Regions from separate parts of the Rossellomorea sp. FS2 genome, predicted to be linked through region 2. Evidence: riboswitches for the same ligand, from Rfam matches in the RefSeq annotation. Region 2 holds a riboswitch; each other region holds the start of a gene.
The links. Region 2 has a riboswitch for thiamine pyrophosphate ahead of ACNA6I_RS09400 (ABC transporter substrate-binding protein). Riboswitches for the same ligand answer to the same signal wherever they lie in the genome.
Positions count from the first base shown of each region.

Region 1: linked by a shared signal. The riboswitch ahead of tenA (thiaminase II) and the one ahead of ACNA6I_RS09400 (ABC transporter substrate-binding protein) in region 2 are both predicted to bind thiamine pyrophosphate.
Region 3: linked by a shared signal. The riboswitch ahead of thiT (energy-coupled thiamine transporter ThiT) and the one ahead of ACNA6I_RS09400 (ABC transporter substrate-binding protein) in region 2 are both predicted to bind thiamine pyrophosphate.

Region 1 covers NZ_JBLRVS010000001.1:965,674-970,955, forward strand. The annotation lists gene ACNA6I_RS05170 (sensor histidine kinase) at 1-326, shown strand, start outside; gene ACNA6I_RS05175 (response regulator transcription factor) at 323-922, shown strand; TPP riboswitch at 1,637-1,745, shown strand; gene tenA (thiaminase II) at 1,846-2,547, shown strand; gene ACNA6I_RS05185 (thiamine phosphate synthase) at 2,547-3,164, shown strand; gene thiO (glycine oxidase ThiO) at 3,161-4,300, shown strand; gene thiS (sulfur carrier protein ThiS) at 4,284-4,442, shown strand; gene ACNA6I_RS05200 (thiazole synthase) at 4,444-5,208, shown strand; gene ACNA6I_RS05205 (ThiF family adenylyltransferase) at 5,205-5,282, shown strand, end outside.
Region 2 covers NZ_JBLRVS010000001.1:1,801,648-1,806,929, reverse strand. The annotation lists gene ACNA6I_RS09415 (Fur-regulated basic protein FbpA) at 1-11, shown strand, start outside; gene ACNA6I_RS09410 (aldo/keto reductase) at 474-1,376, opposite strand; gene ACNA6I_RS09405 (phosphotransferase) at 1,394-2,320, shown strand; TPP riboswitch at 2,373-2,482, shown strand; gene ACNA6I_RS09400 (ABC transporter substrate-binding protein) at 2,564-3,541, shown strand; gene ACNA6I_RS09395 (thiamine-binding protein) at 3,548-3,841, shown strand; gene ACNA6I_RS09390 (ABC transporter permease) at 3,838-4,599, shown strand; gene ACNA6I_RS09385 (ABC transporter ATP-binding protein) at 4,596-5,282, shown strand, end outside.
Region 3 covers NZ_JBLRVS010000004.1:1,005,581-1,010,862, forward strand. The annotation lists gene ACNA6I_RS16170 (ABC transporter ATP-binding protein) at 1-283, opposite strand, end outside; gene ACNA6I_RS16175 (DUF2500 domain-containing protein) at 512-874, shown strand; gene ACNA6I_RS16180 (threonine/serine exporter family protein) at 924-1,379, opposite strand; gene ACNA6I_RS16185 (threonine/serine exporter family protein) at 1,400-2,161, opposite strand; gene ACNA6I_RS16190 (DedA family protein) at 2,215-2,868, opposite strand; gene thiT (energy-coupled thiamine transporter ThiT) at 2,978-3,571, opposite strand; TPP riboswitch at 3,632-3,736, opposite strand; gene ACNA6I_RS16200 (hypothetical protein) at 3,791-4,120, opposite strand; gene ACNA6I_RS16205 (ZIP family metal transporter) at 4,291-5,049, opposite strand; gene ACNA6I_RS16210 (hypothetical protein) at 5,242-5,282, opposite strand, start outside.

The sequences.
Region 1 (5,282 bases), 840 kb from region 2:
CGCTCCCCAATATCTCGCTGTTCCTTGAGAATATCCTCAGTATGTGCCTGAAGGAAGCCGTTACCAATATCGTAAAGCATAGCGGCGCCACAGAGTGTACACTCAGGGTGGTGGAAAGCCATGATAGCCTTAGATTCGTTCTTTCTGATAACGGTAAAGGCATCCCTAAGGATTACCGCAAATCAAAAGGGAGCGGATTGATCGGGATCCGTGAGCGGCTCGACTTCGTGAACGGAGAGCTTGGAATCGACGGAGAAGATGGCACCACTCTGACAATGATCGTGCCTAAAGTGATAAAAGATACAAACAGGGAGGGTTACAATTGATTTCAATCGTGATTGCAGAAGATCAGAGGATGATGCTGGGGGCCCTTGGTTCCCTCTTGAACCTCGAAGATGATATGGAAGTCGTAGGGATGGCAGGAGACGGGGAAGAAGCGCTCTCGCTCGTTCGGGAGCTACGTCCCGATATATGCATGATGGATATCGAAATGCCCAAGATGACTGGGCTGGAAGCAGCAGAAAGACTGAAGGACACTGACTGCAGGGTCATCATCTTGACCACCTTTGCACGGTCAGGCTATTTTCAACGCGCCCTGAAGGCAGGGGTGAAGGGATACCTTCTGAAAGACAGCCCCAGTGAAGAGCTTGCTCAATCCATACGACTCGTCATGGATGGGAAGCGGATGTTTGCACCCGAACTCATGGATGATGTATATGGTGAAGAAAATCCCCTGACGGATCGTGAGAAAGAAGTGCTGTGGCTCGTCGCCGACGGGAAAAACACGCAGGAAATCGCCGATGAACTCAGCCTGAAGGCAGGAACCGTCCGTAATTATATTTCAACCATCCTTGAAAAACTCGGTGTGAAAAACAGGATCGAGGCCATTACCCAATCGAAGGAGAAAGGCTGGTTCAAGTGAGTTGTTTCTTTGCACTTAATGAAAATGATGATCCAACACCTGCCCCCCCTTCACCATGGGGAGAACCGAAGGAACGGGTAGACAACTTCACCGGTTGACAGCAATGATAAAAAATGAAACGTATATATAAAGTCCTTTTCCTCATTCTACGGTAACTTCCAGTATTCACTACAGAGTGCTCGAAGCGGAGGCCAACCGACTCCAACGTTACAAGCGGACAGGGCGAGTCCCCGCAAGAATCAGGAGGCTCACCGCAGGCCCAATGGAAAGCGACTGGCCGCAGTGAAGAAGCACGCACTCCTACTTACCGTCTATCCAGACAATATCAACCGTTAGATACGGCACAGGTACCATGATATATAAAGTCTATGAGAATATAAGGTTGGAAACTTCTCTCACGCCATTAGTTTTATTAACATGTCCTACTATTCACTACAGAGTGCTCGAAGCGGAGACCAACCGACTCCAACGGGAAAAGCGGGCAGGGTGAGACCCCGCAAGAATGAGGAGGCTCACCGCACGCCCCGTGGAAAGCGGTTGGCCGCAGCGAAGAGCACGGACTCCTACTTATCACATGCCAATTCAAAAAATAATAGAACTTATATAACGCCTCACCTTTGTACGATTCCATAGGATAAAAGCAGTTTCTTCCTTGGATGGACTTGACAATCCATCTCTTCATGTTACGATAGCATCGAACTCAACTTACATATGACGATCCACTAGGGGGGCCCTTAATAGCGGCTGAGATTGAAGTGAAACTTCAAGACCCTTTGAACCTGATCTGGTTGATACCAGCGGAGGGAAGTGGCGTTTTGAGGATATCTCTATCCGTTTCGGATTCTCAAAAAGCCATTTTCCACCAACTCTGTGGAAAATGGCTTTTTTTCGTTTCAGTGGATCGTCAAAAGGAGGAAAGAGGAATGAAGTTTTCAGAAGAATTACGGCTGGCTGCAGACGATTGCTGGGAGGCGAGTTTTCAACATCCTTTCGTAAAAGGAATCGGTGATGGTTCCTTGCCGCTTGAGAATTTCAAATTTTATGTTTTGCAAGATTCCTATTATCTGACCCATTTTTCAAAAATGCAGGCTTTGGGGGCTTCAAAAGCAGGGGATCTTCAAACATCCGCCCGATTGGCTGCCCATGCACAGGCAACGTTCGAAGCAGAGCTTTCTCTCCATGAAGGGTTTTCTGACAAACTCGGAATCACAGAAGAAGAGAAGGAGCAGTTCGTTCCGTCCCCGACGGCGTATGCCTATGCTTCTCATATGTACCGATCTGCTCAGGTCGGTGATCTGGCTGATATCCTTGCTGCCCTGCTGCCCTGTTACTGGCTGTACTATGAGGTGGGGGAGAAATTGAAAGGAAGCACGCCGGAAGAACCCATTTATCAGGAGTGGATCGCCACCTACGGAGGGGAATGGTTCAGGGAGCTGGTTGAGGAACAGATCCAAAGGCTCGATGAACTGGCAGAGCTCGCAAGTGGTACTCAACGCGCCCGCATGAAAGAACTGTTCCTGGTGAGCAGCATTTATGAACTCCAGTTCTGGGAAATGGCCTTCACCCTTGAACGGTGGCCCTTCCAAGAATTACTGGCCACCACCCGAACCGGGGCCGGTGCATAATGGCAGTGTCCCAACCGGAGTTTCACATCATCACGTCGGGAAAGCAGTCTCCACGAGAAGTGGTCCAAATCTGCTCGCTTGTGCATCACCTGGTGGATGCCATTCACCTGAGGGAAAACAATTGGTCGTCGCGCTGTCTATACGACACCATTCTCGCGCTTCTCTCATCCGGTGTTCCTGCAGAGAAGCTGGTTGTCAATGATCGCGTCGACATAGCCTTGTTGACGGGTGTAGAACGGGTTCAGCTCGGATCCCGGAGCGTCACCCCCTCCGAAATCAAAAGGATGTTCCCGACGATCAAAATTGGAATATCCGTGCATAGTCCCGCGGAAGCAGATGCGGCAGGAAAAACAGGAGCCGACTCCATTCTCCTAGGGAACATATATCATACGGGCTCCAAACCAGGAAAGACCGGTATCGGAGTGGGTGCAATCAGCAAAGTAAAAGATGAATTTCCCGTAGTTGGAATAGGCGGGATCACGCCGGACAACTCTGCTGAAGTAATCCGTGCAGGGGCAGCAGGCATCGCCGTGTTGTCTGGTGTGTTCCTCAGCACGGATCCGCGGGGGGCGGCCGAGGATTATCGAGCATCTTTAAAGGGAGGTGGAGCACGATGAAGCGCATCATCATTGTCGGTGGAGGTGTGATTGGTCTATCCATCGCCTTCGAGCTTATGAAAAAGGGGTGCAACGTCACCCTTTTGGAAAAAGGGAAGCTTGCGGGCAAAGCCTCAGGTGCAGCAGCTGGAATGTTGGGGGTCCATACTGAAACCAGGGGAAACCCCTCCATGACCTCCCTTGCCAAAGAAAGCAGGGATCTCTTCCCGGCCCTAGCCGAACAGCTCCTGAACTGTTCAGGAATCGATATCGGTTTGAGACAAAACGGAATGATCATGCCTGCTATGACAGGCAGGGAGCAACACCTCCTTCAAGAGGAAGCGAACAGTCCACAGGGGATGAAGGAGGAATTGCGGTGGCTGGAGGAAAGGGAGTTAAGGAAAATGGAGCCTTCCTTATCCCGCTCATTCATTGGCGGTCTTTATATACCTCGGGACGGCAATCTTCTTGCACCTCGACTGTCAGAAGCGCTGGCTATTTCGGCAGCAACTATGGGGGCGGTACTCCATGAAGGCACCGAGGTCAACACACTCATCATGAAAGGGCGTTCAGTCATTGGTGTCAACACCACGCGGGGACCCCTTTATGGTGATGAGGTGGTGGTAGCAGGTGGCGCCTGGAGTCAGCATATCCTGCGACGGGTAGGAATTAAACTGGACGCTGCGCCGGTAAAAGGGGAATGCATTTCTGTGACCCCTAAGGAGGGATTCCTGAATCGAACGATTGTATCAGATGACGTGTATTTGGTCCCGAAAGCAGATGGCACATTGACGATCGGTGCCACGGAACAAGTAGGATCGTTCAGTGAAGATGTAGCTGCTGAGAGCGTCTCACGTTTACTTGCCAAGGCGTGCACCATTGCACCGGGCATTGCCGCTGCCGCATGGGGGAAAGCATGGGCAGGCACGAGGCCGAAAACATCCTCACGGCTCCCATTCATGGGAAGGGTTCCGGATGTGGAGGGACTGTCATTGGCGACAGGTCACTACCGGAATGGGATTCTTCTGGCTCCGATTACTGGAGTGCTGATGGCAGATCTACTGAGTGATAAGGACTGCGAAAGGAGATTGGGTTATGAATATACACGTCAATGGGATAGAAACCGAGGTTCCACCACAAGTGAAGTCAGTAGATGACCTCCTTATCCACCTTAAGACTGGTGAGCGGATGCTGATCGTGGAGTGGAACAAACAGATACTGAAGAAAGCTGAGCATAGGGATATCAAATTGAATGCTGGCGATCGGGTAGAGATCGTCCATTTCGTAGGAGGCGGTTGACATGTTGAAGATAGGGACGTATGAATTTGAATCAAGATTGCTTCTCGGTACGGGGAAGTATCCGGATCAGGAGATCCAGCGAAAGGCTGTGAAAGCGTCAGGTGCGGAAATCCTCACCTTTTCGGTCCGTCGCATGAACGTATTTGATTCCCCTGGGGAAAATGTCCTGGAGGAATTAGATCTCGGGAGCTTCACTTTACTGCCCAATACGGCCGGAGCGAAAGATGCCGCGGAAGCCGTCCGCCATGCACAGCTTGCAAAGGCATCAGGTTTATGTGACATGGTCAAAGTGGAAGTGATCGGATGTGAAAAGACCCTGCTACCGGATCCAGTGGAAACCTTGAAAGCTTCTGAAGAACTGCTGAGTCAAGGGTTTACCGTCCTCTCCTATACATCGGATGACGTCGTCCTTGCCAAAAGACTCGAGGAACTTGGCGTTCATGCCATCATGCCGGGTGCTTCACCGATCGGATCGGGTCAGGGAATCATCAATCCCCTGAACCTTTCCTTTATCATCGAACAGGCTCGTGTACCCGTCATTGTCGATGCCGGAATCGGTTCGCCGGCAGATGCAGCCAAGGCGATGGAGCTTGGCGCCGACGCCGTTTTGCTGAATACGGCCGTTGCTCAAGCAGGTGACCCTGTGAAGATGGCAGAGGCGATGAAGCTTGCGGTATTGTCCGGACGACTGGGATGTGAAGCGGGGCGTATCCCGGAAAAGACCTATGCATCAGCAAGCAGCCCATTGGAGGGACTGATGCAGTGAAAAGCGAAAGGTACTCCAGACAGATTTTATTTGCTCCCATTGGAGTAAGGGGGCAGGCAGTCCTGGGGGAGAAG
Region 2 (5,282 bases):
AGAGAAAATAAAAATGACGATCTGTAGAGATCGTCATTTTTATTTTGGGTTGAAGCCTATGCTTGTCGCCTCAGAACGACCCGCCTCCGCTTTTCTTTCATGTCTAGCTCCGGCGGGTTGAGGCTCGAGGTCATAAGTCAAACCGTCCAAAAAGGCAAAGGGCGCCTTTCCGAACGGTTCGCCTTATGCTTGTCGCCTCAGAACGACCCGCCTCCGCTTTTCTTTATGTCCAGCTCCGGGGGCTTGAGGCTCGAGGTCATAAGCCGTGCTGATCAAAAAGGCAAAGAACGCCTTTCCGCTCAGCCCGTCTTATGCTTGTCGCCTCAGAGCAAGCCCCCTCCGCTTTTCTTTATGTCTAGCTCCGGCGGGTTGACCCTCGAGGTCATAAGTCAAGAACCCCAAAAGGCAAAGAGCGCCTTTCAGGGTTCTCGTCTTATGCTTGTCGGGTCAGAACACCCCCGCCTCCGCTTTTCTTAAGGGACTTCGTGTCCCATTGAGGCGTGGAGGATTTCGAACCATTGGTCGTGGTTGAGGGTGATGTTCAGTGAGTTGATGGCTGATTGAATTCGTTCTTTTTTGCCCGATCCGACAATCGGCATGATGCGTGCAGGGTGTGTGAGGAGCCAGGCGTACAGGATTTCGTCGATTCCGTTGGCACCAGTTTCGCCTTGTACTTTTTCAAGTGCAGCGCGCAGGCGGTCTGCTTTTTCATCGCCTTGTTTGAAGATGGCTCCTCCGGCAAGTGGTGACCAGGCCATTGGTGGCACCTTCTTCTCCTGACAAAGGTTCAGCGTGCCGTCTTCGATGTTTTCAAGCTCGTAAGCAGATAGTTCGATCTGGTTGGTCACAAGCGGGAAAGGAAGATGTGCCTGAAGCATGGACCATTGGTGATGCTTGAAATTCGAGACACCGAAATGTTTAACCTTACCGGCGTCTTTCAACTGAGTGAAGGCGTCTGCAACTTGTTCAGGGTCCATGAATGGATCGGGACGGTGAATCAGCAGGACGTCGATATAATCTGTTGACAGGTTCTTCAGTGACTGATCCACAGATTCAAGGATATGGGACTTCGATGTATTGTAATGGTGGGTACGGTGCTGCGGTCGTTGTTCGGAAGGAATGACGATTCCGCATTTAGTGACGATCTCCATCTGGTCCCGCAAAGAAGGCTTCAGTGAAAGAGCCTCTCCGAATAGCTCTTCACATTTGTACGAGCCATATAAATCTGCGTGATCAAATGTTGTAATGCCTTGTTCCAGGTCATGCTGGATCAGTGAGAGGGTTTCTTCTTTTGTATAATCCCAGTCTGCAAGCCTCCAAAAACCGTGGATGATTCTTGAGAAACTGAGGTCTTCAGTGATTTTTATTCTTTCCATGGAGCATTCCTCATTTCATGCAATTGGTATGTATGGTTGTTTGTGCAGTCATACTAATGAATATCTTACTACACAGATGGGTGGAACACGAAATGCTAGACCTCATTTCCGCATTTTTTTCTGAGGAAGATGCAGAACGGTTCAAGGTGAAAAGGGTAGGTGAATGCGTATGGGTGGTGGACGGCCCAGGGGGCACTTTTTATCTGAAAAGGAGGATGGAGATGGACTTGGAAGAGAAGATCACCACATATCTTCATCGCTGTTCCATCATGGCGGAGTTGCCTCACCCAACACGACAAGGAGGATTCATTACCTGGTCGGGTGAATGCGGGTACGCCCTATACGCATGCATTCCAGGAATCCGCCCTGGATGGGATGCTTCGAACATGTCTGCTATCGGGACCTATTTGGCCAATCTTCATGCGGTCTTCATGCACTTTCCGTCCGAGAGAGTCAAAACATGGGACATCTCCCTTCATACGATGGAGTGGATCCAGCAATGCAGCCATTCTCCAGCCATCGACTGGGCACGGTCCCTTATGATTCCATTTTGCAGTCAGGATCTTGAGGGAGGAAAGCAGCTTGTGCATGGTGATGTTCATCCCGGGAATCTCCTTATCGATAAAGAAGGGGAGGTTGGCATCATCGACTTTCACCGGCTGCGTGTCGCCCACCGAATGGCGGACGCAGCCTATTTCTGCACCCACCTCATCATTCACAATGGCATATCCCTGCCATTGATCACTGCATTCTTAAAAGGTTACGGTGCTGAATCCCCTTTTAAGGAAGGGGAGGTTGCACAATTCATGCATCATCTTACCATGTTCATCATTCAATATGCCTTTTACCTTGGGCAGGCAGACGATCCCTTCGCTTCATTATCCCAGCTCACAGCGGTATCCGAAGCGGTTCACGATCTGATGTCCCCTCCAAGAAATACTTGAAAACCTTTTGATACTATGGCAAAGTTAGGAATGAAGATAACGCCCGATATCGTGATTATTGTAGGGGGACCGGTGTGGCCGGTTGAGAGTGCATCCATCAGATGCTGACCCTTTGAACCTGAACTGGCTCATACCAGCGTAGGAAACAGATCGTAGACAGAATTCTTGTTTAATGATGCGTCCTAGGCAAATGAGCCTCGGGCGTTTTTTTCTGTACATATTTAGTGAAGGGGCGTATGCATCTTGAGAAAATGGCTCATGGTCGTAAGTGCAATCCTCCTGCTGACTGCATGCAGTTCAGGCGGAACTGAAAAAGAAAAACTCAAAAAGGTATCGGTCGTCCTTGATTGGACCCCGAATACAAACCATACCGGTTTGTATGTGGCAAAAGAAAAAGGATATTTTGAAAAGCAAGGACTCGATGTCGACATCATCATGCCAGGTGAAGCAGGTGCGGACCAATTGGTAGCATCGGGAAAGGCGGATTTTGGCGTGGGGTATCAGGAAGGTGTCACACAGGCAAGGGTTCAGGATGTACCGATCGTCTCGATTGCGGCCATCATACAGCATAATACATCGGGCTTTGCAGCACCGAAAGACAAAGGGATCACCAAGCCTGAAGATTTCGAAGGCAAGACATACGGTGGATGGGGTTCTCCCGTAGAGGAAGCCGTCATGAGCTCGATCATGAAACAGGAAGGGGCCGACGTGAAGAAGGTCAACTTCGTGAATATGGGGGATACTGACTTCTTTACGGCTGTGAAAAGGGATATCGACTTTGCCTGGATCTTTTATGGCTGGACGGGGATTGAAGCCGAACTCCGTGGGGAAGAACTTGATATGATGTACGTCAAGGATTACTCGGATAAGCTTGACTACTACACCCCTGTCCTCACGACGAACGAATCACATATAGAGGATGATCCTGACACGGTCAAGGCATTCCTGAAGGCAGCAACGGAAGGATATGAGTACAGCATCGAACATCCGGATGAAGCAGGCAAGATCCTCCTAAAAGAAGCACCCGACCTTGATGAAGAGCTCGTCATGAAAAGCCAGGAATGGCTTGCACCGAAATACAAAGACGATGCGGAGAGATGGGGAGAGCAGAAAGCGGAAGTATGGAAGAATTACGCTGATTGGATGTTCGATAATGGACTTCTCGATAAGAAACTTGATAGTCAAAAAGCCTACACAAATGAATTTTTACCTGGAGAGTGAGCATAAATGGCAAATGCATTGGTCAGTATTCAAATCATCCCGAAAACGAAGAATGGTGAAGATGTCATCCCTTATGTCGACGAAGCGATCGCAGTCATAGAAGAATCGGGAGTGCATTATGAAGTGAATCCATTGGAAACGACAATGGAAGGTGAACTCAGCGAGTTGTTCAAGATCGTGGAGCGCATGAATGAGAAGATGATCGCAAGGGGAAGCGTGAATGTCATCTCTCAGATCAAGGTTCTCTATCAGCCTCAAGGCATCGAAATGACGGATCTTACCGGTAAATACCGTTCATGATGAACGGAATCAGGAAGGGATGGCGGCCGGTTTCGGCCCTCATCCTTTTATTCATCTTCTGGCAGGTGGCGGTGACGGTGTTCACCATCCCCCAATGGTTGCTGCCATCCCCTATGAAGGTTATTTCCGAGGGCATGGCTTCATGGGACTCCTTCCGTATCCATCTTACTTCTACAGTCGGGCTCTCCGTTTCCGGCTTCTTGATCGGATGTGCTGCGGGTCTCGCTGTGGCTGTCACACTGCATCTTCTTCCAGGGGTGAGGGAAGCGGTCTATCCGCTGATGATCTTATCGCAAAATGTGCCCATCATCGTACTCGCCCCACTTTTGGTCATATGGTTCGGTTTTGGCCTGCTGCCTAAGTTCCTGGTAATCACGCTTGTGTGCTTCTTTCCGATAGCAGTCTCCACCATGGACGGGTTCAGGCAGACTGGACGCCATTATATTCACTATATGAAAATGGCTGGGGCAACCAAGGGGCAGATCTTCAGGAAGGTGGAGTGGCCCCATGCCCTTCCATCCATCTTCTCAGGTCTGAAGATTGCGGCCACATACAGCGTCATGGGAGCTGTCATTTCTGAGTGGCTTGGGTCTCAGAAGGGAATCGGTGTCTATATGACGCTTGCATCCTCGGCATTCAGGACCGATCGTGTATTCGTGGCGATCTTCGCCATCATGATCTTGAGCTTGTTGTTTTTCACGGTCATCGTCCTCCTGGAGCGATGGTGTGTGAAAGGGAAGAAGGAGGAATTGAAATGAGTCAGCTACACATCAAGTCTTTATCGAAGCAATTCGATCATCACCCTGTCCTTCGGGATCTATCCCTTCAGGTTGAAGAAGGGGAGTTCGTGTCCATCCTTGGCCCTTCAGGCAGCGGGAAAACTACACTCTTTCATTTGATTGGCGGGATGATGGAACCTGAAGAAGGCTTCATCATTCTCAACGGGGAGAATATCAACGGTAAGACCGGGTTCATCAGCTACATGCCGCAGGATCAAGCGTTATTACCGTGGAGAACGGTTCTCGGAAATGTGATCCTGGGTCAGGAAATTCACGGGAGGAAAGACGAGGAACAGGCTAGAAAGTGGATCGGGCGTGCAGGACTTTCAGGTTATGAGGGGGCGTATCCCGATGAGCTCTCCGGTGGGATGAAGCAAAGGGTCGCTTTCATCAGGGCCTTGATGAGTCCGCAATCCCTGCTGTGCCTTGATGAGCCGTTCTCCAGTCTCGATGAGTTCACAAGGCTCGACATGCAAAAATGGCTCATGGATATTTGGGAAGAGGATAAGAGATCAGTTCTCTTCATCACCCATAACATAGACGAGGCACTTTTCCTGTCTGATCGCATCATTGTGTTATCGGGGAAGCCTTCGAGCGTGCAGAAAGAATTCAGGGTGCCCTATCCGCGCCCAAGGGACGAAGGGATCATTTTAAGCGCGGAA
Region 3 (5,282 bases), on a different contig from region 2:
CCTTTTCGTACAGGGCCCCTCGCAAATCATATCCGAAGCCCTGAGAGGTATGGGCTGCGAAAAAAGAGTTGGCGATGCCGGAGAGGAAGGCGAACAGGGACATGGCCACCATGATGGCGCCCCATTTCAGCACGAGATCCAGATCCCCGGTCATGACGCCGTCATCAATGATCTTCGCCATGAATAACGGGTTGAAAAGCTCTACTGCAAGTTCTGTGAGCATGAACAGCCACGCTACAGCCATGGCCATGCGATAAGGTTTCAGAAAATGTATGACCTTCATATGTACTCCCTTCATTCCGGCGATCATATGTGGAGGAACCGCCGGCAATACCGATATATCGTTCCTTTCATCATAGCGCGTTTCTTGATTGTACGGAAGCCGAAAGATTTGCCCGAAGTCCTTTTCTCACCACCTGCGCCCCCAAAGATCCAATGACTACGAATGAAACTTTTTCAGCCCTGTTTCCGTATACTATGTTACGGATCAACCGATAAAGGGGGAGATAATATGGGTGAAACAGGGGACATCATGTTCAACATTATGCCTGTCATAGTGGGGCTGGGCATCACCGTTGTAATAGGCATCTTTTTGTTTCAATCTTTTAAAGGTGTGAGCGAATGGAATAGTAACAATCAGTCTCCGCGCCTGTCATCCAGGGCCGAAGTCGTGTCGAAGCGGACAGAGGTTCACGGCGGCGGCGGAGATACGCGGGCACACACCAGCTATTACATGACATTTCAAGTAGAAAACGGCGATCGGATGGAGATGCACGTCAAGGGCCCAGAATACGGCATGCTTGCAGAAGGCGATGAGGGACTCCTCACCTTCCAGGGCACACGCTATCTCGGCTTCGAAAGGGATGGGCAATAAGTTGAAAAGAGGATGCCGCCACCGGCACCCTCTTCTTTTCTATATTGTTTCATCTCATCCTGCGCGCAGAGGAACTGAGCTTTGCGTTCCGGATCACCTGATTGATGACCTCGGAGAAGACGAGGCCGATCGCAATTGACCCGGAGATCATGAACGCCTTAGCCGCCAGATTCATGGCCATATTGTAGTCATTCTGGACAAAGTTCCTCATGGCATCATAGGCAATCCCGCCCGGAACAAGGGGGATGATCCCGGCAACACTGAATATGATCACCGGGGTTTTGTACATCTTGGCAAATATCTGCGATACCACCGCCACGACGAATGAAGCCGCAAGCGTCGCAATGACGGTATCGATTTCTACGGTGAACAGGACGATATAGATCATCCATCCGAGCATCCCGACGATACCGCATTTGAACAGCGATTGTTTCGGGGCATTGAAGATGATCCCGAAAGCGGCAGCCGAAATGAAGCTCGTCACCATATGTTCAACAACAAACATCACTCTTTATTCCCCTTCCGTTACAACAATGTGAAAACAACTGCAACCCCGCCTCCGATGGCAAACGCCGTCAGAAATGCTTCTGCACCCTTGCTCAAGCCAGATACAAGATGACCTGCCATCAGATCCCTGACAGCGTTGGTGATCAAGAGCCCTGGTACCAGTGGCATGACGGAGCCGATGACGATTTTATCAAGCTGGTGCCCGATGCCTGATTGGACGAATCCGAAGGCCAGCATGCCGATGATCAAACTGGACAAGAACTCGGAGAAGAACTTGATCGGCACGACCCGTTGGAAATAGATCAGGCAGATATATCCGACACCGCCCGTGATGGCAGCCGGAATAAAGTCATTCCAGGATCCAAGGAACATGATAAGGAAACAACCGCTTGCGATGGTGGCTGCCAAGAGCTGAAGTTTGAACGGGTAAGAAAGATCCGATTCATCCAGCTTCTCAAGCGCATGAAAGGCCTCTTCCACAGACAGATGCCCTTTGCTGATCTGCCTGGAGAGGCTGTTGACGAGCGTCACTTTCTCAAGGTCAGTGGAGCGCTCGTTGATCCTGATCAATTTGGTCTTGGTCGGCTCTTCTGTTTCAATTGAAAAGATGATACCCGTGGGCGTCACATAACTGTGGGATTCCTTGATCCCGTAGGAGGCTGCGATCCGCATCATGGTATCTTCCACCCTGTACGTTTCCGCGCCGCTTTGCAGCATGATTTTACCTGCAAGGAGACATACCTCCATGATATCGTATCTTCGCATCATTTTTGCTTCCATAGAATCTCTCCACACGATTGATTTAAGAATAGGTTTAGTTTAAAGGAAAGGAATTATGTTCGCAATGAGGACTCATCATCGTTCTTTATCGAAGAGGGTCCGCCGTCTGTGACGGATCTTTTTTTCCTGAGGGGTTTCCACTTCCATTTATAGAGGATATAGACGCTTGTGGCAGCGACAACAGCGCCGATTACAAGGTTTTGATAATGATCGATTGTACGCATGACGGTTTCAGGATCTCCTCCATAGAATTTCCCGAAGCTCAGGAGAATGAAGGTGGAGGGTGTGATCCCGAGCATGGTGAGGAAGGAATAGAGTTTCACATCCATCTTGGACATCCCGGCAACAAAAGGGACGACATTCCCCAGATGCAGAGGACTCGCAATCGCCACGCTCCAAATGCCATACTTCGTGAACTGATCCTGTGCAGCCCGAAGCTTTTGCCTGCGTTCAGGGCTGAGGCGTGCCTCCACCCTTTCACCGAGCTTATAACTAAGGAAGTAAGGGATATAGCTCCCTAAGACATAGAGGGCGCTTCCTGCAACGGAGACGAAAAAGAGCTCAAGCCACGATAGCTCCAACAAGAACCCGACGGTCACGATGAATAACGTACCTACAAATGGGAAGGCACTCCCTTCGATGAACAGGGAGAGGAGGATCCCCCACACTCCCCAATCCTGGGCAGCCTCCAGCATATATTCCGTCATGATCACCCCTCCTTCCATAGTCCTATTCCTGTTCATTTACCCCTGCTCTCCCCAAGTGAAACCCCCGCCAGCACAATAGAAAAAGACCGGCCTCAGCCGATCTTCACACTCACGCAGCTTTACGATTCATGGAACGTCCATCCTCCACTTTGACAAGTCGGGGTGCTGTAGCCACCAACGCGCATAAAACAATGGCGCAAAGGATCGCCGAACCGAGCATCGAAGCTCCGTTGGCAGCAAATGAAAACAGAACCGGCGACAGGTTATCCGGCGCCAAATACCCGAAGAAGAACACACCCGCGATGAAATGCCAGAAATAACGGGCCACGCTTCCGACCAAAATCGCGAGAAGCATCCAACTCAGCAGACCTTTCTTCCCCCCATCGCGCACAGCGCTCTGGATCCGGCTGCTGAATAGTCCGGCCCCACCGATAAAGGCGAAAGCCACGAAATACTCAAGGAAGACCTGTACCGGATGAACGACCCAGGCTTCCCCGAGGGCGACCTGTAACAATCCCCAGATGAAACCGGCCAGCGTGGCCGCCTTGAAGCCCCTTCTGAATGCCAGCAGGAAGATCGGCACCATGGCCACATTAAATGAAATCGACGGTGTAAGCTTGATGGATGGAATCAGATCGACCACGACGGCAAGGGCAGCCATGATCGCCACTTCGATCAAGACGATGAGCTTCATATTCTTCATAAAAAAATCCCCCTTTTCTATGAACGAAACCATTAGGGAGAATGCATGTACTACAAGGCAAAAAACTGCCTTCCACATCCCTACGCTAGTGCTAACTAACAGGTTCAAAGGGTCAGAACGGATCGACCGTTCACTCTCAGCAAAACAGCTCCCCTTGTGGTTACGTTTATGAAATTGATTACCTGTCCATTATAACGGAAGAGCGGGAAAAGGGCAAAATCATTCCGGCGCAGGCTCCAACGGATCGTGGCGGATGAAGATCGGCATGGCTTTCGGTGTGACCATGAAGCCATAGCGTTTCCCTTCCCCATCTTTATACGCAACGGAGTAGTCACCGAGCTGCGGGGAAAATTCCACAGAATCATACGATAATTTCAAATGCTCATATTTAAAGTTGATATACACGTTGGTCGCGATGCGGGCCGTGACGTGCTGTACTCCAGGAATCTGGTTTGCTGTCACGAAAAGGATTGCAACCAAAAGGATGCTCAGTGTCTTCTTCGACTCGGCGATCAGCTTCATTCCATCCCCTCCAACCAGTTCTTTCATACTAAATGAATCCCTTTTTATTATAGTATAAAAGAATCTGAATGATATGACAAAAAGATTCACCGATAATAGGTCTTTCGACTCTTTTTCCAGATATTACGACATCCTTCGGGGTAAAACGCCCCTGACAAGCACGTAAAAAGCACCCTGAAAGTTCAGGATGCTCTCTCTTAACCCAACGATACGTCCAAGATCATCATCACGACAAACCCCGCCATCAGACCCAGGGTGGCAAGATCCGTACTTCCTGAAGATTGGGATTCCGGTATCAATTCCTCGACAACGACAAATATCATGGCGCCTGCCGCGAATGCCAGGGCATATGGGAGGAGCGGCTGGATCATCAGTACGGCCGCTGCTCCGATGACTGCCGCGATGGGCTCTACGATAGCAGACATCTGACCGTAGTTGAAGGCGCGCCTCCGAGACATCCCCTCCCCTCTCAGAGGGATGGATAACGCGGCCCCTTCCGGCATATTCTGAATCCCGATTCCGATGGCAAGACCTATGGCCCCGATCAGGGTCGCATCGCCAAGACCGAGTGCCGCAGCCCCGAATGCCACCCCGATTGCAAGACCCTCTGGAATATTATGAAGCGTGATGGCAAGGAATAAGAGCGTGGATTTCTTGAACTTCGTCGGTGGTCCCTCCGCCTTTTCCGATGCGTTCCCGAGATGCAGATGGGGAACGACAAAATCCAGGAGCCGGATGAAAAGTCCTCCAAGAAGGAAGCCGACTGCCGGTGCAAGCCACGGAATCTGCCCGTTCTGCTCGCTGAACTCTATGGAAGGAGCGAGAAGGGACCAGAAGGAAGCCGCAATCATGACCCCCGCAGCAAAGCCTAACATCATATTCAATGTATGTTTCTCGATCTTTCTGAAGAAGAAGACCGCAGAGGCCCCCAATGCCGTAAGCCCCCAGGTCACCATTCCGCCAAAAAGAGCCTGAAGAGCAGGATTAAGTCCACCTAACCAATCAAGGAACACATTAAGCCCTCCCTTTCGTCCTCTATCATCATTCCACTTTACGACGTTACCCATTCTCCCCTATGTATATGCCTATATCTGCAAATGGTGTTATCCGAGTGGATTTCCAGGCAGGCCAAAAAAAGCCGGATGCGCCTAAAGGCGTTCCGGCTCATTCCGGCCCTTGATCAACCATT